3 regions of the Psychrobacillus sp. FSL K6-4615 genome follow, and region 2 is predicted to be linked to each of the others. Evidence: a T-box and tRNA genes for the amino acid it is inferred to sense, from the RefSeq annotation. Region 2 holds a T-box; the other regions hold tRNA genes.
The links. A T-box is a leader RNA that pairs with one kind of tRNA and senses whether it is charged. The one in region 2 lies ahead of pheS (phenylalanine--tRNA ligase subunit alpha), so its partner is inferred to be a tRNA-Phe.
Positions count from the first base shown of each region.

Region 1 (6,696 bases), 500 kb from region 2:
CTAGTGACCGATAGTGAACCAGTACCGTGAGGGAAAGGTGAAAAGCACCCCGGAAGGGGAGTGAAATAGATCCTGAAACCGTGTGCCTACAAGTAGTTAGAGCCCGTTAATGGGTGATAGCGTGCCTTTTGTAGAATGAACCGGCGAGTTACGATCCCATGCAAGGTTAAGTCGAGAAGACGGAGCCGCAGCGAAAGCGAGTCTGAATAGGGCGAATGAGTATGTGGTCGTAGACCCGAAACCAGGTGATCTACCCATGTCCAGGATGAAGGTAAGGTAACACTTACTGGAGGTCCGAACCCACGCACGTTGAAAAGTGCGGGGATGAGGTGTGGGTAGCGGAGAAATTCCAATCGAACCTGGAGATAGCTGGTTCTCTCCGAAATAGCTTTAGGGCTAGCCTCAAACGTTAGAATCTTGGAGGTAGAGCACTGTTTGGACTAGGGGCCCATCCCGGGTTACCGAATTCAGACAAACTCCGAATGCCAATGATTTATGTTTGGGAGTCAGACTGCGAGTGATAAGATCCGTAGTCAAGAGGGAAACAGCCCAGACCACCAGCTAAGGTCCCAAAGTATTTGTTAAGTGGAAAAGGATGTGGCGTTGCTTAGACAACCAGGATGTTGGCTTAGAAGCAGCCATCATTTAAAGAGTGCGTAATAGCTCACTGGTCGAGTGACGCTGCGCCGAAAATGTATCGGGGCTAAACAAATCACCGAAGCTGTGGATTGATACCTTTGGTATCAGTGGTAGGAGAGCGTTCTAAGGGCGTTGAAGTCAGACCGGAAGGACTGGTGGAGCGCTTAGAAGTGAGAATGCCGGTATGAGTAGCGAAAGACGGGTGAGAATCCCGTCCACCGTATGACTAAGGTTTCCTGAGGAAGGCTCGTCCGCTCAGGGTTAGTCGGGACCTAAGCCGAGGCCGATAGGCGTAGGCGATGGATAACAGGTTGATATTCCTGTACCACCAAACCACCGTTTGAGTAATGGGGGGACGCAGAAGGATAGGGTAAGCATGCTGTTGGTTATGCATGTCCAAGCAGTAAGGTGTGAATGTAGGCAAATCCGCATTCTTTAACATTGAGCTGTGATGGCGAGGACGTATGTCTAGAGTTCCTGATTTCACACTGCCAAGAAAAGCCTCTAGCGAGGTGAAAGGTGCCCGTACCGCAAACCGACACAGGTAGTCGAGGAGAGAATCCTAAGGTGAGCGAGAGAACTCTCGTTAAGGAACTCGGCAAAATGACCCCGTAACTTCGGGAGAAGGGGTGCTCTTTTGGGTTCATAGCCTAGAAGAGCCGCAGTGAATAGGCCCAGGCGACTGTTTAGCAAAAACACAGGTCTATGCAAAACCGTAAGGTGAAGTATATGGGCTGACGCCTGCCCGGTGCTGGAAGGTTAAGAGGAGTGCTTAGCGCAAGCGAAGGTGCGAATTGAAGCCCCAGTAAACGGCGGCCGTAACTATAACGGTCCTAAGGTAGCGAAATTCCTTGTCGGGTAAGTTCCGACCCGCACGAAAGGCGTAACGATCTGGGCACTGTCTCAACGAGAGACTCGGTGAAATTATAGTACCTGTGAAGATGCAGGTTACCCGCGACAGGACGGAAAGACCCCGTGGAGCTTTACTATAGCTTGATATTGAATTTTGGTGCAACTTGTACAGGATAGGCAGGAGCCTTAGAGCCCGGAGCGCCAGCTTCGGAGGAGGCGTCGGTGGGATACTGCCCTGGTTGTATTGAAATTCTAACCCATACCCGTAACCCGGGTAGGAGACAGTGTCAGGCGGGTAGTTTGACTGGGGCGGTCGCCTCCTAAAGTGTAACGGAGGCGCCCAAAGGTTCCCTCAGAATGGTTGGAAATCATTCGAAGAGTGTAAAGGCAGAAGGGAGCTTGACTGCGAGACCTACAAGTCGAGCAGGGTCGAAAGACGGGCTTAGTGATCCGGTGGTTCCGCATGGAAGGGCCATCGCTCAACGGATAAAAGCTACCCCGGGGATAACAGGCTTATCTCCCCCAAGAGTCCACATCGACGGGGAGGTTTGGCACCTCGATGTCGGCTCATCGCATCCTGGGGCTGTAGTCGGTCCCAAGGGTTGGGCTGTTCGCCCATTAAAGCGGTACGCGAGCTGGGTTCAGAACGTCGTGAGACAGTTCGGTCCCTATCCGTCGTGGGCGTAGGAAATTTGAGAGGAGCTGTCCTTAGTACGAGAGGACCGGGATGGACACACCGCTGGTGTACCAGTTGTTCTGCCAAGAGCATCGCTGGGTAGCTATGTGTGGACGGGATAAGTGCTGAAAGCATCTAAGCACGAAGCCCCCCTCAAGATGAGATTTCCCATTACGCAAGTAAGTAAGATCCCTCAAAGACGATGAGGTAGATAGGTTCGGGGTGGAAGCGTGGCGACACGTGCAGCTGACGAATACTAATCGATCGAGGACTTAACCAAATTTTGTTTAACGTAACAATGTCGTTTATCCAGTTTTGAAAGTACAAAAAAAATATAAAAAAAAGCTTGAATTATTTTCTAGTTTTGTTATACTAAGTATTGTCTTTCAAATTAATAAGGTCTAGTGATGATGGCGAAGAGGTCACACCCGTTCCCATACCGAACACGGAAGTTAAGCTCTTCAGCGCCGATGGTAGTTGGGGGTCTCCCCCTGTGAGAGTAGGACGTTGCTAGGCTGTATTATTCCGAAGTAGCTCAGTGGTAGAGCAATCGACTGTTAATCGATTGGTCGTAGGTTCGAGTCCTACCTTCGGAGCCATTTTAGGAGAGCTGTCCGAGTGGCCGAAGGAGCACGATTGGAAATCGTGTAGGCGGGTTAAACTGTCTCAAGGGTTCAAATCCCTTGCTCTCCGCCAGATTAGTTTTCTACATAAAAGTATGGCCCCTTGGTCAAGCGGTTAAGACACCGCCCTTTCACGGCGGTAACACGGGTTCGAATCCCGTAGGGGTCACCATTTATTAAATTGAACGAATGAAGTTGACGCAGAGATGCGAAGCTTATCGTAATTTAACCCAGGAGGATTAGCTCAGCTGGGAGAGCATCTGCCTTACAAGCAGAGGGTCGGCGGTTCGAGCCCGTCATCCTCCACCATTTCTTTTGAAACAAATTAGCAATTATAGTATTGTCGCGGGGTGGAGCAGTGGTAGCTCGTCGGGCTCATAACCCGAAGGTCGCAGGTTCAAATCCTGTCCCCGCAACCAAATGGTCCCGTGGTGTAGCGGTTAACATGCCTGCCTGTCACGCAGGAGATCGCCGGTTCGATCCCGGTCGGGACCGCCATTTTTTAAAAGATTGGTGATAAGCAAGAAGGTCGAGGAAGCGATTGAGTGATGGAAGGAACGTACTAAAGTACGTGACTAACTGAACGAATGAAGCTGACAAAGAGATTCGCAGCTTAGCACAATCGAATTTGGCTCAGTAGCTCAGTCGGTAGAGCAAAGGACTGAAAATCCTTGTGTCGGCGGTTCGATTCCGTCCTGAGCCACCATATTTATACGCCGGAATAGCTCAACTGGTAGAGCAACTGACTTGTAATCAGTAGGTTGAGGGTTCAAGTCCTTTTTCCGGCACCATACACTGGTGGGGTAGCGAAGTGGCTAAACGCGGCGGACTGTAAATCCGCTCCTTCGGGTTCGGCGGTTCGAATCCGTCCCCCACCACCAGTTTTTAGGGGCATAGTTTAACGGTAGAATAGAGGTCTCCAAAACCTTTGATGTGGGTTCGATTCCTACTGCCCCTGCCAATTTTTTTTAGTTAGCTTTGAATAATGGCGGTTGTGGCGAAGTGGTTAACGCATCGGATTGTGATTCCGACATTCGGGGGTTCAATTCCCCTCAGTCGCCCCATATTCCTTAGTAGTTAGCTCTTTTTTTATTTGTGGCGGTTGTGGCGAAGTGGTTAACGCACCGGATTGTGATTCCGGCATTCGGGGGTTCAATTCCCCTCAGTCGCCCCATTGGGGTATAGCCAAGCGGTAAGGCAATGGATTTTGATTCCATCATGCCCTGGTTCGAATCCAGGTACCCCAGTTTGCGGAAGTAGTTCAGTGGTAGAACACCACCTTGCCAAGGTGGGGGTCGCGAGTTCGAACCTCGTCTTCCGCTCCAATTACTTTACGGCGGCATAGCCAAGTGGTAAGGCACAGGTCTGCAACACCTTTATCACCGGTTCAAATCCGGTTGCCGCCTCCAATTTTTAAAAATGATTTAATAACTGCCTAGTATTTATTTTGCCGGTGTGGCGGAATTGGCAGACGCGCGGGACTCAAAATCCCGTATCCTCTGGATGTGCCGGTTCGACCCCGGCCACCGGTATAAAAGCAAAGAACCCTTGATATTTCAAGGGTTCTTTTTTTGGAAAAATGTAGATAACATAGTTGTACTATAAATAGAAAAAGAAATTACTCACGGTTTCAATAGTAATAAGAATAAGCCCAAGAGAAATCACCTCTTGGGCTTTATATGTTTACAAGCTACCACAAAGCTTTTGATCATTTAGTGTGTTCCTACAATAGTTAGGAATCAACACGGCAAACTCTGCACTCCTTTGGAATCTAGGGCAATTCTCTTAAGCAACGATACATGTTACGCATAACCATTTACAAAGTACTCGATTATTTCTAAATCGTCTTCCGTCACGTCACGGCCAAAATGAGAGGACATCTCTTCTGCAATTGCCTCTATTTTTCCTTTATGTTTATTTGTTAATTCTGCACTTGTCTTCAATAATGATACAAAGGAAGTAAATTCATCCTTTGTTAAAGGTGCTGGATGATGAGATAGGAAGAAGATTTCTGCGTCATAGCCTTCAATTTTCTCCAAAAGCTTATACATCTTTTCAATGGTATAATGCCACTTTTCTGCGTACATATTTGCATAGAGACAGTCCCCAAGAAATAATGTCTTTTCCTCTGCTATATAAATGAGATTCGAATCAGGTGAATGATCTCCACCAACATGTTCAATGATACAGTTAACCCCACCTATATTAAGTTTGATTTGCTTGTCAAAAATGATAGTGGGATCTGGTATGATAACTTCTCGCATACTTCCTAGCTCTAGCTTTATCGCATCTGCACAAAAAGGAATTTCAATCCCTGCTTCGACACGTCCATCCAACTCCTTGTCTTCCCATGATAGCTTTTGAAGTTCTTTTACTTTGTTATAGGTCATGGAATTGGAAACTGAAGGAACATCCATTTCACGTAAGCCAAATACATGATCCCAATGCCAATGTGTGAGAGCCAGAATATCCCCGGTGAGATGATAGGAAGCTAATTGCTCTTTAAAGTATTTAGCGTGATTAGAAGAATTACCAGCATCAATCAGTAGAGTCTGTTTGTCCCCTACAATAGCAGCTAATATCGGTCGATCTGTCTTTTGATATGCAGGCAGGTAAAAGAGTCGATCGGAAAGTTTTTTCAATGTTTGCATGAACTCGTACTCCCTTAAGAATGTTTATAATGTTCATTATATACTACTGTTTCAAGAGATGAAAAATAAAGCTAACTAGAAGTGTTTTTTAACTTTGCACTCCCGGGTGGGGATACATAGTTGTTAAATCTAGTTGCATATAAATTTGCTCGTGCAAACATGTAAAATTTATTATTGTTTGATAAAGATCCACTTTCATTTAATTTTTTAAACTATATATGTACTTTAGTAAGCGAGTCTCTTAAAGGTAGAGTTTGAAAAGATTCACAAGATAGCTTATTAAGCCCTCCCGTGAACCAATTCTAATAGTAAGTAAAACCTATCCAACAAACTGTTTGATTAGCTCGTTAAATTTTTCTCGTTCTTCCCAGAAAAGCCCATGTCCGCTATAGTGAAATGGAACGAGATGCGAATTTTTTATGGCTTCGTTAAGTTCTTGAGCTTGTTTAAATGGCACAAGCTTGTCATGTACACCATGAACGATTAATGTAGGAACTGTTATTTTAGGAAGATCTGTACCAAGCTTTTCATCTCTTAAAGTGTTGATAATTGCTGCTGTGGACCAACCAGCTGCTTGTAGTCCTAATCCATTAAACCAATTAGAGAATGGGGCAGAAATATATTGAAAGAAAAAAGTATCTGTTACACCTTGCATCATTTTAGGTCGGTCGTTTAATGTTTCTGTAAGAAGTCGGTTCGCTGTTTCCTGTGTAAATCCAGTTGGAGCAGCGGCGTCTATTAGAATCAGTCTCGATAATCCGTAAGCATTGTGACGAGTCGCATATCGTATAGCGATTGCTCCTCCTGTAGAATGGCCAGCTAGCGTAAAGTTGGTTAACTGGAGTGATTTAACTACTGCATGGATGTCATCTGCTAGTCTGTCAAAGTTGTAGCCATGGATTGGTCTATCTGACTTTCCAAATCCTCTCCAGTCAATACCAATACAGCGATATCCCATTGATGGCAGAACATCATACTGATATTCGAATTGTTCATGGTTTAAAGGCCAACCATGTAAAAACACAATTGTCTTGCTTGCACTAGGATTGATATCCTCTACAAATAAATTCACACCTTGTTCTACGTTTACAAAGTAACCCACGCCAATTCCTCCATGAAAAAGTTTTATAGGTTAAGATACTCGAAAGTGTTTAAATGGGTGAATCGCAAGATACTAACCACAAATCGCAAATTAGAATTTTTTAATCGTAAGTTCCCCTAAGATAATCGCAAGTTCCAAGGCTTGCTCTTTACA
Region 1 covers NZ_JBBOYQ010000001.1:2,807,463-2,814,158, reverse strand. Annotated here, with positions in the region: rRNA gene MKX53_RS14140 (23S ribosomal RNA) at 1-2,447, shown strand, start outside; rRNA gene rrf (5S ribosomal RNA) at 2,568-2,683, shown strand; tRNA gene MKX53_RS14130 (tRNA-Asn) at 2,692-2,766, shown strand; tRNA gene MKX53_RS14125 (tRNA-Ser) at 2,772-2,863, shown strand; tRNA gene MKX53_RS14120 (tRNA-Glu) at 2,888-2,962, shown strand; tRNA gene MKX53_RS14115 (tRNA-Val) at 3,024-3,099, shown strand; tRNA gene MKX53_RS14110 (tRNA-Met) at 3,135-3,209, shown strand; tRNA gene MKX53_RS14105 (tRNA-Asp) at 3,213-3,288, shown strand; tRNA gene MKX53_RS14100 (tRNA-Phe) at 3,421-3,496, shown strand; tRNA gene MKX53_RS14095 (tRNA-Thr) at 3,506-3,581, shown strand; tRNA gene MKX53_RS14090 (tRNA-Tyr) at 3,588-3,671, shown strand; tRNA gene MKX53_RS14085 (tRNA-Trp) at 3,678-3,751, shown strand; tRNA gene MKX53_RS14080 (tRNA-His) at 3,779-3,854, shown strand; tRNA gene MKX53_RS14075 (tRNA-His) at 3,889-3,964, shown strand; tRNA gene MKX53_RS14070 (tRNA-Gln) at 3,966-4,037, shown strand; tRNA gene MKX53_RS14065 (tRNA-Gly) at 4,041-4,115, shown strand; tRNA gene MKX53_RS14060 (tRNA-Cys) at 4,126-4,199, shown strand; tRNA gene MKX53_RS14055 (tRNA-Leu) at 4,240-4,322, shown strand; gene MKX53_RS14050 (MBL fold metallo-hydrolase) at 4,593-5,441, opposite strand; gene MKX53_RS14045 (alpha/beta fold hydrolase) at 5,761-6,543, opposite strand.
Region 1: it encodes a tRNA-Phe, which carries the amino acid that the T-box ahead of pheS (phenylalanine--tRNA ligase subunit alpha) is inferred to sense. The anticodon was not compared.

Region 2 (6,696 bases):
ACGCTCCAAAGCATAATGGACAATTTTTTCATTGAAAGATTCTGCCTTCGCAACTTCCACTGCATCAGTCATGTCAATCATCAGAATCGCGTGGAAATTTCCATCTCCGACATGCCCAGTAAGTCCGCCTATGAGTCCAATCGAGCTTAATTCATTACGTGCATATACGACTGCATCAGCTAGTTCCGAAATAGGAACACACACATCGGTAACCATCATCTTTTTGCCGACATGCCCGTGAATATAAGCATAAGCTAGGTTATGTCTAGCATCCCAAAGCTTTGTACGTGCTGTATTATCCGTTTCGAATTGAATATCCACGCAGCCATGGTCTTCCATTATTTCTTTTGTAAACTCGACATCTTGTTTTAGTCCTGCTTCATTTCCGTCAAATTCTAAAAATAAGGTTGGGCTTTCTACATAATTCGTTTCGCTAAAACGATTTACTTGACGAATCGATTCTTCGTCGACTAATTCTACGCGTGCTATTGGAATTCCAGTCTGTAAAATAGAAGTGACGGCTTCTACCGCGCTTTGAACAGAAGGGAATACTGCTCGAGCTGCAGTAGTAAATTCAGGTATCCCGTATACTCTTAGTGTTAACTCAGTAAAACAACCTAGTGTCCCTTCCGAGCCAACAAATAGTCCGTTTAAGTGGAACCCAGATGCTGATTTTGCCGCTAAATTTCCCGTGTGTATAACAGTTCCATCTGCAAGGACAACTTCTAAATCACGAACTTGATCACGCATGACACCATATTTAACAGTTGTAGTCCCACTTGCATTAGTAGCAGCCATTCCACCGAGTGTTGCATCTGCTCCTGGGTCTACGGAGAAGAACAGTCCATACTTTTTTAGTTCTTTGTTTAATTGTGAACGTGTCACCCCAGGTTGTACCTTTACTAGTAAATCATTTTCTCGTACCTCTAATATTTTATCCATTAAAGAGAAGTCAATTGTAATTCCGTTATCATACGGAATTATATGACCTTCTAAACTGGAACCACGTCCAAAAGGGACGACGGGAATCTGATAATGATTGGCTAGTTTCATAATTTCACTAACTTCATTCGTGTTTTTCGGAAATACAACTATGTCAGGAAGACATGTCTCATGATACGACTCATCTTTGCTATGTAATTCTCTTACGGTTAGATTGATTGAAACCTGGTCTTCTTTTAAAACTTTTTTTAGTTCATTTAAAATATTTTCAATAGATGTACTCACTTTATTCGCCTCTTTAATAGAATGATATATTTATTAGAATATTTAGAAGGATTCCAATAAAATGATTATAATCATTAATAATGAAAAGGTAAACTAAGGAAATTGTATTATATGGATATAAAAGTAAATTAATATATTGCATATTGGCTTTAAAAACTAGTGTAATAGTGTTGTAAGCGTTATATTTAATTTTAAAAATATTTTGACTAAACAAAAATTCCGCGAAGATTTTTTATCTCCACGGAATTTCATTCATTTTGCAAATGCAGTTGCCAATTCGTTTAATACAGATTGTTTGTTAGATTCGTCTGTCATGTTCCACCATTTCTCGAAAAATACACCAAGTCCAGGTAGTAAATGTTCTTCGCCTTTTTGGATAGCATCTTCTACTACACCGCGAATGTCTGATGCAGTGTGACCTTTCATATTAGCAGTTATCGCTTCTCTAATTTGAAAATCCATTTTCATCACTCCTCGCAATTATCTTCCCCAAACTCTCGCCAGTTATACATGATTTTGTTACACTTATATAAAAAAGGCGGTTACATATAGATGAAACGAATTGAATCACCCCAAAATACGCTAGTAAAGCATTGGAAAAAATTATTAAGCGTACGCAAAGAGCGAGATAAAAGTGGCGAATTCCTAATAGAAGGTTATCACCTAATTGAAGAAGCGATAAAACAAAAAGAAAATGTGTTAACAATCATGATCAGTGATAATAGTGAAATTCCTAACAGTTGGGATGTAGACAATTTAGAAATTGTCGAAATAAATGATGTGATTAAGAAAGAACTTGCGGAAACAGAGCATACACAAGGTATATTTGCACATTGTAAACAACAAACTGTGAAGGATGAAGAGCATGATAACTGGAGTCGTCTATTGTTAATAGATGCTGTGCAGGATCCAGGGAACATCGGTACAATGATTCGGACTGCAGATGCTGCTGGGATTGATGCTGTTATTCTTGGAAAAGGATCTGCAGATGTCTACAATTCAAAAACGTTACGGTCAGCACAAGGATCACATTTTCATTTGCCAATTATAAAAGGAAATCTTCCTGACTGGGTTGAGAAGTTGAAAGAACGAAAAGTAACCGTATTTGGCACAGCTTTTGAAAATTCTACTCCTTTTCATGAAGTGAAAAAAGTGGATGCGTTTGCGTTAATCGTTGGAAATGAAGGTAGTGGTATGAACAAAGAGCTTCTCGAGCAAACCGATCAAAATATTATCGTTCCACTATTGGGACAAGCAGAATCACTAAACGTTGCAGTAGCTACTGGAATTCTGTTATATGGCCTTACTTTAAAATAAATCAGACTTGAACAAAAATACTAAAGTCCGTATAATAGATGTAATATGATAGATAAAAGCTGTCATCGGGAAAAGTATATATGCCAATTCGACATAAGGGATTTTACACCTTGACTGAAAGTGTAACTAGAGAATGCATATAGAAGTTCACCCCGTTAGCTGCCACCGGGACCAGCAATTGCTGTAAAGGTGTGCCGGTGTAGAGCCGTTAGTCGAATTGAGTGATTGCACTGTTTTTGTGCAATAATCAGGGTGGTACCGCGAAATTAGTCCTCGTCCCTTTTATAGGGGCGGGGATTTTTTATTTTGTACATATTTTGAGAAGGGATACTTCTTAGCGAGATAAGGTGCAAAATTTGTTGTCCAATCAGACAAGGCGAATTTGATTAAGGAGAGATCATTAACATGGAAGCACAACTTCAACAGTTAAAAGAAGAAGTACTACAAAAAATTGAAGCTTCAGCGAGCGTCAAGGAACTAAATGACGTGCGTGTTGCCTACTTAGGGAAAAAAGGACCGATTACGGACCTTCTAAAAGGAATGGGTAAACTTCCAGCAGAAGAGCGTCCAAAAATGGGGGCACTAGTAAATGTAGTACGTGAAGAAGTAACTACTGTATTAGAAGCTCGTATGACTTTACTTCAAGAACAAGCTATTAATGAACAGCTAGAAAAAGAATCTATTGATGTAACATTACCAGGTCGCCCTATTAAGACTGGAAATCATCATCCACTTACTCGTGTAGTAGAAGAGATTGAAGATTTATTTATCAGCATGGGGTATGAAATTGCGGAAGGTCCAGAAGTAGAGAAAGACTATTATAATTTCGAAGCGTTGAACTTACCAAAAGGTCATCCAGCTCGTGATATGCAGGATTCTTTCTATATTTCAGAGGATATTCTTTTACGTACACATACTTCTCCCGTTCAAGCAAGAACGATGGAAGCAAAAGAAGGGCAACCGATCAAAATTATATGCCCTGGTAAAGTGTATCGCCGTGATAATGATGATGCAACGCACTCACATCAGTTCACACAAATTGAAGGGCTTGTAATCGGTGAAAATATTCGAATGAGCGACCTGAAAGGTACTCTTTCTATATTTGCGAAGAAAATGTTCGGGGAAGATCGTGAAATTCGTCTGCGCCCAAGCTTTTTCCCATTCACGGAGCCTTCGGTTGAAATGGATATTTCTTGTTTTAAATGTGGCGGCGATGGTTGTAACGTTTGTAAGAAAACTGGGTGGATTGAAATTTTAGGTGCAGGTATGGTTCATCCAAACGTCTTAGAGATGGCTGGATATGATTCTAAAAAACTTTCTGGATTTGCATTTGGTATGGGTCCAGAACGTATTGCAATGTTGAAATATGGAGTGGAAGATATTCGTCATTTCTATACGAATGATGTGCGTTTCTTATCGCAATTCCACCGAACAGAAGTGTAAGGAGGAATTTGACATGTTAGTTTCGACGAAATGGTTATCAGAATATGTAAATACACAAGGGTTAGATCCAAAAGATTTAGGAGAGAAAATCACACGTGCAGGTATTGAAGTGGATGCTGTGATTGATCGTTCTCATGGAATGACAAATGTTGTCGTTGGGTATGTAAAAGAAAAAGTGAAACATCCGGAAGCGGATAAGCTGAATATTTGTCAGGTAGATGTTGGCGAAGAGACTACTCAAATTATCTGTGGAGCACCTAATGTAGAAGCAGGACAAAAAGTAATCGTTGCTCGTCCAGGAGCAGTACTTCCAGGCGGCATGAAGATTAAAAAAGCCAAGCTTCGCGGAGAAGAATCAAACGGTATGATTTGTTCGCTTCAAGAATTAGGCATTGAAGGACGCCTTGTTTCTAAAGCGTATGCGGATGGAATTTATGTTCTTCCGGAAACAGCAGTTCCAGGGGAAAGTGTACTCCCATTACTAGGCTTAGATGATGTAGTTTTAGAACTTGGGTTAACGCCTAACCGTTCGGACGCATTAAGTATGCTCGGAGTTGCTTATGAAGTTGGTGCAATTTTATCTGAGGATATGCAGTATCCTGAAGCATCTTATTCGGAAAGCAATGAAAAAGCCTCTGATTATTTGAACTTAAAAGTAGAGGCAATGGAAGAAAATCCAATGTATATTGCAAAAGTTGTGAAGAATATTCAAGTGAAAGAATCACCACTTTGGTTACAACATCGTTTAATGGCTGCAGGTGTTCGTCCACATAATAATGTAGTAGATATTACGAACTATGTATTGATGGAATACGGTCAGCCTCTACATGCATTTGACTATGATCGTCTAGAAACGAAAGAAATTGTTGTTCGTCTTGCAAGTGAAGGGGAAAAAATTGTTACCCTTGATGATCAAGAACGTACATTAAAATCGAATCATTTAGTTATTACTAATGGTAAAGAGCCAATTGCCATTGCCGGTGTAATGGGTGGGGCTAATTCGGAAGTTCATAATGGTACGACAACGGTAGTTATCGAGTCAGCATACTTTGCTAGCGGATCAGTTCGTCAAACTTCAAAAGATCACAACCTACGCAGTGATGCGAGTGCGCGTTTTGAAAAAGGTGTCGATCCTAACCGTGTAATTCTTGCGGCAGAACGTGCAGCAAGTCTTCTTGCAGAGTTAGCAGGAGGAGAAGTGTTAGCTGGTTCAGTAATGGTTGATGAGCTAGACAAAACTCCAGCTGAAGTGGTTGTATCTCCGGACTTCATCAATAACCGTTTAGGGATGAAAATATCCTTAGAGGATATGACATCAATTTTAACTAGATTGAAATTTGACTACCAAGCAGCGAATGGTCTTTTGTACATTAAAGCGCCAACTCGTCGTCAAGATATTAAAATTGAAGAAGATATAATAGAAGAAATTGCTCGTATGTATGGCTATGATGAAATCCCAATGACTTTACCAGTCGAGGAATCTAAACCAGGCGGATTATCATCTTACCAAGCAAAACGTCGTCAAGTACGTGCATATCTAGAAGGTGCGGGTCTTTACCAAGCGATTACGTATTCTTTAACTTCTAAAGAAATGTCCCAAAAATTTGCTTTAGAAACTGCTCCTGTAACAGAGTTATTAATGCCAATGAGTGAAGATCGTAGTATCCTTCGTCAAAGCTTAATACCACATCTACTAGAAGCAGTAACATATAATACAGCACGCCAAGCAGATACAGTTGCGCTTTATGAAGTAGGATCTGTTTTCTTAGGTGAAACAGAATCAGGTTTACCTCATGAGCAAGAGCATCTAGCAGCAGTAATTTCTGGTAAATGGTTAGATCATAGCTGGCAGGGTGAGAAAAAAGCAGTTGATTTCTTTGTGTTAAAAGGAATTGTAGAAGGATTAATGGATCTTCTTGGCCTTTCAAAAGAAGTTGTATTTGAACGAGCTGAAGTAGAAGGATTACATCCTGGACGTACTGCTTCTATCAAATTAGCTGGAGAGGAAATTGGGTTAATCGCTCAATTACATCCATCAGAGCAAAAAACTCGTGATTTAAAAGAAACCTATGTATTGGAATTGAACTTAGCCAAAGTGCTAAACAAAGAAGTTGAAGCATTGTATTATGCACCAGTTTCTAAATTCCCGTCCATTTCACGTGATATTGCATTAGTCGTAGATAGTGAAAAAGCTACTGGAGAACTGCAAGCAATTATCCATTTATCTGGTGGTAGATTACTTAAAAATGTACATCTATTCGATTTATACGAAGGAGAAAAAATGGAACCAGGCAAGAAGTCGGTTGCATTCTCCCTAACATATTTCGATCCAGAGCGAACACTTACAGATGAAGAAGTAGTAAATGCTCATAACAAAGTATTAAAAGCACTTGCTGAAAAAGCAGGAGCAGAGTTAAGAGGATAATGAATACATTTAGAGCAGTGCCAAATGGTGCTGCTCTTTTTTTATTAATTTTTTATCAATTAAGAATAATTCAGAATAGTGTTTGAATTGTGCGGTGCATAGGGAATAGAAAAAAAGGGGAGGGGTTTTATGGGATTAGGTTTTTGGACATGGACGATAACCATTATATTATCTTTGTTCTTTATTGGTATGTCGTTTTTCTTTAAAAAGAAGGCGGACGCAAGTTTTGCTCATTATGCGATAGCTGGAGGGACACTGCCTTTTTTCTTATTATTATTTACTGA
Region 2 covers NZ_JBBOYQ010000001.1:2,308,488-2,315,183, reverse strand. Annotated here, with positions in the region: gene MKX53_RS11520 (FAD-binding oxidoreductase) at 1-1,227, opposite strand, end outside; gene sspI (small acid-soluble spore protein SspI) at 1,480-1,689, opposite strand; gene MKX53_RS11510 (TrmH family RNA methyltransferase) at 1,780-2,544, shown strand; T-box leader at 2,597-2,828, shown strand; gene pheS (phenylalanine--tRNA ligase subunit alpha) at 2,950-3,987, shown strand; gene pheT (phenylalanine--tRNA ligase subunit beta) at 4,001-6,412, shown strand; gene MKX53_RS11495 (sodium:solute symporter family protein) at 6,542-6,696, shown strand, end outside.

Region 3 (6,696 bases), 170 kb from region 2:
GGAGGACCATCTCCCAAGGCTAAATACTACCTAGTGACCGATAGTGAACCAGTACCGTGAGGGAAAGGTGAAAAGCACCCCGGAAGGGGAGTGAAATAGATCCTGAAACCGTGTGCCTACAAGTAGTTAGAGCCCGTTAATGGGTGATAGCGTGCCTTTTGTAGAATGAACCGGCGAGTTACGATCCCATGCAAGGTTAAGTCGAGAAGACGGAGCCGCAGCGAAAGCGAGTCTGAATAGGGCGAATGAGTATGTGGTCGTAGACCCGAAACCAGGTGATCTACCCATGTCCAGGATGAAGGTAAGGTAACACTTACTGGAGGTCCGAACCCACGCACGTTGAAAAGTGCGGGGATGAGGTGTGGGTAGCGGAGAAATTCCAATCGAACCTGGAGATAGCTGGTTCTCTCCGAAATAGCTTTAGGGCTAGCCTCAAACGTTAGAATCTTGGAGGTAGAGCACTGTTTGGACTAGGGGCCCATCCCGGGTTACCGAATTCAGACAAACTCCGAATGCCAATGATTTATGTTTGGGAGTCAGACTGCGAGTGATAAGATCCGTAGTCAAGAGGGAAACAGCCCAGACCACCAGCTAAGGTCCCAAAGTATTTGTTAAGTGGAAAAGGATGTGGCGTTGCTTAGACAACCAGGATGTTGGCTTAGAAGCAGCCATCATTTAAAGAGTGCGTAATAGCTCACTGGTCGAGTGACGCTGCGCCGAAAATGTATCGGGGCTAAACAAATCACCGAAGCTGTGGATTGATACCTTTGGTATCAGTGGTAGGAGAGCGTTCTAAGGGCGTTGAAGTCAGACCGGAAGGACTGGTGGAGCGCTTAGAAGTGAGAATGCCGGTATGAGTAGCGAAAGACGGGTGAGAATCCCGTCCACCGTATGACTAAGGTTTCCTGAGGAAGGCTCGTCCGCTCAGGGTTAGTCGGGACCTAAGCCGAGGCCGATAGGCGTAGGCGATGGATAACAGGTTGATATTCCTGTACCACCAAACCACCGTTTGAGTAATGGGGGGACGCAGAAGGATAGGGTAAGCATGCTGTTGGTTATGCATGTCCAAGCAGTAAGGTGTGAATGTAGGCAAATCCGCATTCTTTAACATTGAGCTGTGATGGCGAGGACGTATGTCTAGAGTTCCTGATTTCACACTGCCAAGAAAAGCCTCTAGCGAGGTGAAAGGTGCCCGTACCGCAAACCGACACAGGTAGTCGAGGAGAGAATCCTAAGGTGAGCGAGAGAACTCTCGTTAAGGAACTCGGCAAAATGACCCCGTAACTTCGGGAGAAGGGGTGCTCTTTTGGGTTCATAGCCTAGAAGAGCCGCAGTGAATAGGCCCAGGCGACTGTTTAGCAAAAACACAGGTCTATGCAAAACCGTAAGGTGAAGTATATGGGCTGACGCCTGCCCGGTGCTGGAAGGTTAAGAGGAGTGCTTAGCGCAAGCGAAGGTGCGAATTGAAGCCCCAGTAAACGGCGGCCGTAACTATAACGGTCCTAAGGTAGCGAAATTCCTTGTCGGGTAAGTTCCGACCCGCACGAAAGGCGTAACGATCTGGGCACTGTCTCAACGAGAGACTCGGTGAAATTATAGTACCTGTGAAGATGCAGGTTACCCGCGACAGGACGGAAAGACCCCGTGGAGCTTTACTATAGCTTGATATTGAATTTTGGTGCAACTTGTACAGGATAGGCAGGAGCCTTAGAGCCCGGAGCGCCAGCTTCGGAGGAGGCGTCGGTGGGATACTGCCCTGGTTGTATTGAAATTCTAACCCATACCCGTAACCCGGGTAGGAGACAGTGTCAGGCGGGTAGTTTGACTGGGGCGGTCGCCTCCTAAAGTGTAACGGAGGCGCCCAAAGGTTCCCTCAGAATGGTTGGAAATCATTCGAAGAGTGTAAAGGCAGAAGGGAGCTTGACTGCGAGACCTACAAGTCGAGCAGGGTCGAAAGACGGGCTTAGTGATCCGGTGGTTCCGCATGGAAGGGCCATCGCTCAACGGATAAAAGCTACCCCGGGGATAACAGGCTTATCTCCCCCAAGAGTCCACATCGACGGGGAGGTTTGGCACCTCGATGTCGGCTCATCGCATCCTGGGGCTGTAGTCGGTCCCAAGGGTTGGGCTGTTCGCCCATTAAAGCGGTACGCGAGCTGGGTTCAGAACGTCGTGAGACAGTTCGGTCCCTATCCGTCGTGGGCGTAGGAAATTTGAGAGGAGCTGTCCTTAGTACGAGAGGACCGGGATGGACACACCGCTGGTGTACCAGTTGTTCTGCCAAGAGCATCGCTGGGTAGCTATGTGTGGACGGGATAAGTGCTGAAAGCATCTAAGCACGAAGCCCCCCTCAAGATGAGATTTCCCATTACGCAAGTAAGTAAGATCCCTCAAAGACGATGAGGTAGATAGGTTCGGGGTGGAAGCGTGGCGACACGTGCAGCTGACGAATACTAATCGATCGAGGACTTAACCAAATTTGTTTAACGTAACAATGTCGTTTATCCAGTTTTGAAAGAATAAATTTTTTAAAAATAACTCTTGTAATATTCTACAGAGTTGGTATAATAAAACTTGTCTTTCAATAATTATTCAAGTCTAGTGATGATGGCGAAGAGGTCACACCCGTTCCCATACCGAACACGGAAGTTAAGCTCTTCAGCGCCGATGGTAGTTGGGGGTTTCCCCCTGTGAGAGTAGGACGTCGCTGGGCTTGCAATAAATACATAACTTACCCAGGAGGATTAGCTCAGCTGGGAGAGCATCTGCCTTACAAGCAGAGGGTCGGCGGTTCGAGCCCGTCATCCTCCACCATATATTTACTCCTGCCGGAGTAGCTCAACTGGTAGAGCAACTGACTTGTAATCAGTAGGTTGAGGGTTCAAGTCCTTTCTCCGGCACCATTTTCCGAGCCATTAGCTCAGTTGGTAGAGCATCTGACTTTTAATCAGAGGGTCGTAGGTTCGAATCCTACATGGCTCATCACTTTTTCAGTGAATTATGTATGCGGGTGTGGCGGAACTGGCAGACGCACTAGACTTAGGATCTAGCGCCGCAAGGCGTGGGGGTTCGACTCCCTTCACCCGCACCATTTAATTTAATAACCGAGCGGAAGTAGTTCAGTGGTAGAACACCACCTTGCCAAGGTGGGGGTCGCGAGTTCGAACCTCGTCTTCCGCTCCAAAGATTCACTAAAGTGCCGGGGTGGCGGAACTGGCAGACGCACAGGACTTAAAATCCTGCGGTAGGTGACTACCGTACCGGTTCGATTCCGGTCCTCGGCACCACTTTTTTGAAACATTGCGCTCGTAGCTCAATTGGATAGAGCACTTGACTACGAATCAAGAGGTTGCAGGTTCGAGTCCTGCCGAGCGCACCATATAACGGGAAGTAGCTCAGCTTGGTAGAGCACTTGGTTTGGGACCAAGGGGTCGCAGGTTCGAATCCTGTCTTCCCGACCAGTTATTATTTATGGGGCCTTAGCTCAGCTGGGAGAGCGCCTGCCTTGCACGCAGGAGGTCAGCGGTTCGATCCCGCTAGGCTCCACCATTTATAAATTAGTTTGAAAATCATGGCGGTGTAGCTCAGTTGGCTAGAGCACTCGGTTCATACCCGAAAGGTCGTGGGTTCGACTCCCTCTGCCGCCATCTTAAGGACCTTTAGCTCAGTTGGTTAGAGCAGACGGCTCATAACCGTCCGGTCGCAGGTTCGAGTCCTGCAAGGTCCACCAACAATGTCTTGGAGGAATACCCAAGTTCGGCTGAAGGGATCGGTCTTGAAAACCGACAGGCGGGTCATACCGCGCGGGGGTTCGAATCCCTCTTCCTCCTCCATTTTTATCTTATTGTTTGTGGAAGTAATAATAATCCTTAAGTATTTTATTGTCGCGGGGTGGAGCAGTGGTAGCTCGTCGGGCTCATAACCCGAAGGTCGCAGGTTCAAATCCTGTCCCCGCAACCAAATGGTCCCGTGGTGTAGCGGTTAACATGCCTGCCTGTCACGCAGGAGATCGCCGGTTCGATCCCGGTCGGGACCGCCATTTATTTAATAATATTAATACATATCAATTGTAAATATAGCCTAAACAATTAGCTTTTATTTTAAGATTGAAGAGGCTCAGTAGCTCAGTCGGTAGAGCAAAGGACTGAAAATCCTTGTGTCGGCGGTTCGATTCCGTCCTGAGCCACCATTTAATGCGGGTGTAGTTTAGTGGTAAAACCTCAGCCTTCCAAGCTGATGATGAGAGTTCGATTCTCTTCACCCGCTCCAAAATAATGGGCCTATAGCTCAGCTGGTTAGAGCGCACGCCTGATAAGCGTGAGGTCGATGGTTCGAGTCCATTTAGGCCCACCATTATTCCGAAGTAGCTCAGTGGTAGAGCAATCGACTGTTAATCGATTGGTCGTAGGTTCGAGTCCTACCTTCGGAGCCATATATGGGGAAGTACTCAAGTGGCTGAAGAGGCGCCCCTGCTAAGGGTGTAGGTCGGGCAACCGGCGCGAGGGTTCAAATCCCTCCTTCTCCGCCATATATTGGCCCCTTGGTCAAGCGGTTAAGACACCGCCCTTTCACGGCGGTAACACGGGTTCGAATCCCGTAGGGGTCATACTCAAAAAAAGGTAACCAATCATTGGTTACCTTTTTTATTTTTAACTTTTATTTTATTCCTTTCTCTTTTTCTATGCCAATGTATGGAAAGGTCAGTCAATAGAATGTATACAACATAATGACCATTGATACCGCATGAATAATGAACCTAAGGTTATATTTATAGTGGTTTTAAAATATGATATAATTTCCAATGAAGGGAGAGGTTATAGTTGTTTCAAAAATTTAGTAAAGTTATGCTCATACTTGTACTAGCGGTAGGCTTCACAAGCTTAGGTAACATGCAAGCAGACGCAGCTACAAACAAAGTTATGTGGGGAAAAACAGAGTTAAAACAAGGGCAAATAGGTAAAGTAACAATTCTTGCAGACACGAATTTAGTTAAAGTTGGCTCCAATGGATCACTTAATAAAGTACGCACACTAAAAAAAGGTGATGAATATAGAGTCTATACGTATAAGGGAACAAATGGTGGCTTATATGGAGTAGGGGCAAGTAGTTTCGTACAAAAAGGTTCTAAAGTGAAATATGAAACTCCATCTAAAAGTAAGCTAGCTTTGCTTAATAAAGAAGTAATTGGTGGGCTAACTCCAAAAGCAGGGATGAAGCTTGTTTATTCTCCTAGCTTTACTGAAAATACACAAAATGAATTTACTGTTAGTGATTCCTATAATTCTGAATATGATGTGACGGAAGCTTTTCTAATGAAGAAAGGTAATTCCCTAAATAGTTTTACTTATATTGAACATAAAGATCGTTTAATATTTGGGGTAGGTCATACAGATTGGGCCATACTTGATATTGCTTTTCCATTGATTGAAGGAAAAACAACGAAAGAATATTATTTAACAGAGGACAACAGTCAAGCTTTTTATAATGTAAATGTGGAAAGTACTACTAGTACGGTTAAAGTAAAAGCCGGAACATTCCAAAACGTGGTAGTTGTTCGCACAAACTATGGCTACACGTTCTATATCGCACCTGGAATCGGAATTATCAAGCTTGTCGATAAAAAAGGTGTACTTAAAGCAGAGTTATTATCCTATAAATAAGAAAAAAACCAGAGTGCTAGCTTTTTACTAGCATTCTGGTTTTTTAAAATATTATAAATAATAGCCAATCAATAGACCTAAGCCTAAAAGGAATACAAAAATCGTATTCGTAAGAGCGGTGTCTTTCATAGCAGGCGCAACTTTAACTGGATTTTCTGTTTGTTTAAATAATTTTATCGCATGTATAGGTTTTTTCAAACTCAATAAAACTAATAAACTCCATGGAGTGATTATTTGCAAAACTACTAAACCTATAATCCATAGGTAAGACAAAACAAAATAGGAAGCTAGAATTGTAATTGCTGTTTTCCGACCAACTAATATAGCCATCGTTTTTCGTCCGCCTATTGTGTCTTCTACTAAATCGCGAATATTATTAGATAGCATGATTGCTGCTACTAGCAGAGCACTTGGTACAGATAACAATACAGCGAATAAAGGCACTGAACCTACTTGAATATAAACTGCAATTAAAACAATAAGCATCCCCATAAATAACCCACTGAAAAGCTCACCAAAGGGAGTACTAGAAATAGGGTAAGGTCCCCCAGTATAGAAATATCCCACTGCCATAGAAATTGCACCGACTATTAATAATAGCCAAGAGCTTTCATAACAAATATAGATACCTAATATAGCAGCTATTACATATAGCAATAGAGCTAGTTGCATTACCGTTTTGGGTTTTACACCATTCCTAACAATTGCCCCACCAATACCGACCGATTCCTCGCTATCGAGACCTCGTACAAAATCATAATACTCATTAAACATATTTGTAGCAGCTTGTATCAGTAGACAAGCTAATAACATAGCAATAAACAATAGCCAATCAATATTTGCCTCGTATAGGGCAATCATTGTACCAAGAAAAACTGGTGCAAATGAGGCAGTTAGGGTATGTGGTCTTGTCAGTTTCCACCATACGCGCCAGCCCTTGTCAGCTTGAAATTCGTGTGACATATTTTTTCTCTCCTTTAAAAGAATCCAATATCAATTTTAACATAAATTTATAGCTAAATGTGTGCTGAAATGT
Region 3 covers NZ_JBBOYQ010000001.1:2,480,379-2,487,074, reverse strand. Annotated here, with positions in the region: rRNA gene MKX53_RS12450 (23S ribosomal RNA) at 1-2,477, shown strand, start outside; rRNA gene rrf (5S ribosomal RNA) at 2,598-2,713, shown strand; tRNA gene MKX53_RS12440 (tRNA-Val) at 2,739-2,814, shown strand; tRNA gene MKX53_RS12435 (tRNA-Thr) at 2,828-2,903, shown strand; tRNA gene MKX53_RS12430 (tRNA-Lys) at 2,910-2,982, shown strand; tRNA gene MKX53_RS12425 (tRNA-Leu) at 3,007-3,091, shown strand; tRNA gene MKX53_RS12420 (tRNA-Gly) at 3,109-3,183, shown strand; tRNA gene MKX53_RS12415 (tRNA-Leu) at 3,199-3,287, shown strand; tRNA gene MKX53_RS12410 (tRNA-Arg) at 3,303-3,379, shown strand; tRNA gene MKX53_RS12405 (tRNA-Pro) at 3,385-3,461, shown strand; tRNA gene MKX53_RS12400 (tRNA-Ala) at 3,474-3,549, shown strand; tRNA gene MKX53_RS12395 (tRNA-Met) at 3,574-3,647, shown strand; tRNA gene MKX53_RS12390 (tRNA-Ile) at 3,654-3,730, shown strand; tRNA gene MKX53_RS12385 (tRNA-Ser) at 3,741-3,833, shown strand; tRNA gene MKX53_RS12380 (tRNA-Met) at 3,886-3,960, shown strand; tRNA gene MKX53_RS12375 (tRNA-Asp) at 3,964-4,039, shown strand; tRNA gene MKX53_RS12370 (tRNA-Phe) at 4,114-4,189, shown strand; tRNA gene MKX53_RS12365 (tRNA-Gly) at 4,196-4,269, shown strand; tRNA gene MKX53_RS12360 (tRNA-Ile) at 4,277-4,353, shown strand; tRNA gene MKX53_RS12355 (tRNA-Asn) at 4,358-4,432, shown strand; tRNA gene MKX53_RS12350 (tRNA-Ser) at 4,438-4,528, shown strand; tRNA gene MKX53_RS12345 (tRNA-Glu) at 4,535-4,606, shown strand; gene MKX53_RS12340 (hypothetical protein) at 4,821-5,660, shown strand; gene MKX53_RS12335 (1,4-dihydroxy-2-naphthoate polyprenyltransferase) at 5,712-6,623, opposite strand.
Region 3: it encodes a tRNA-Phe, which carries the amino acid that the T-box ahead of pheS (phenylalanine--tRNA ligase subunit alpha) is inferred to sense. The anticodon was not compared.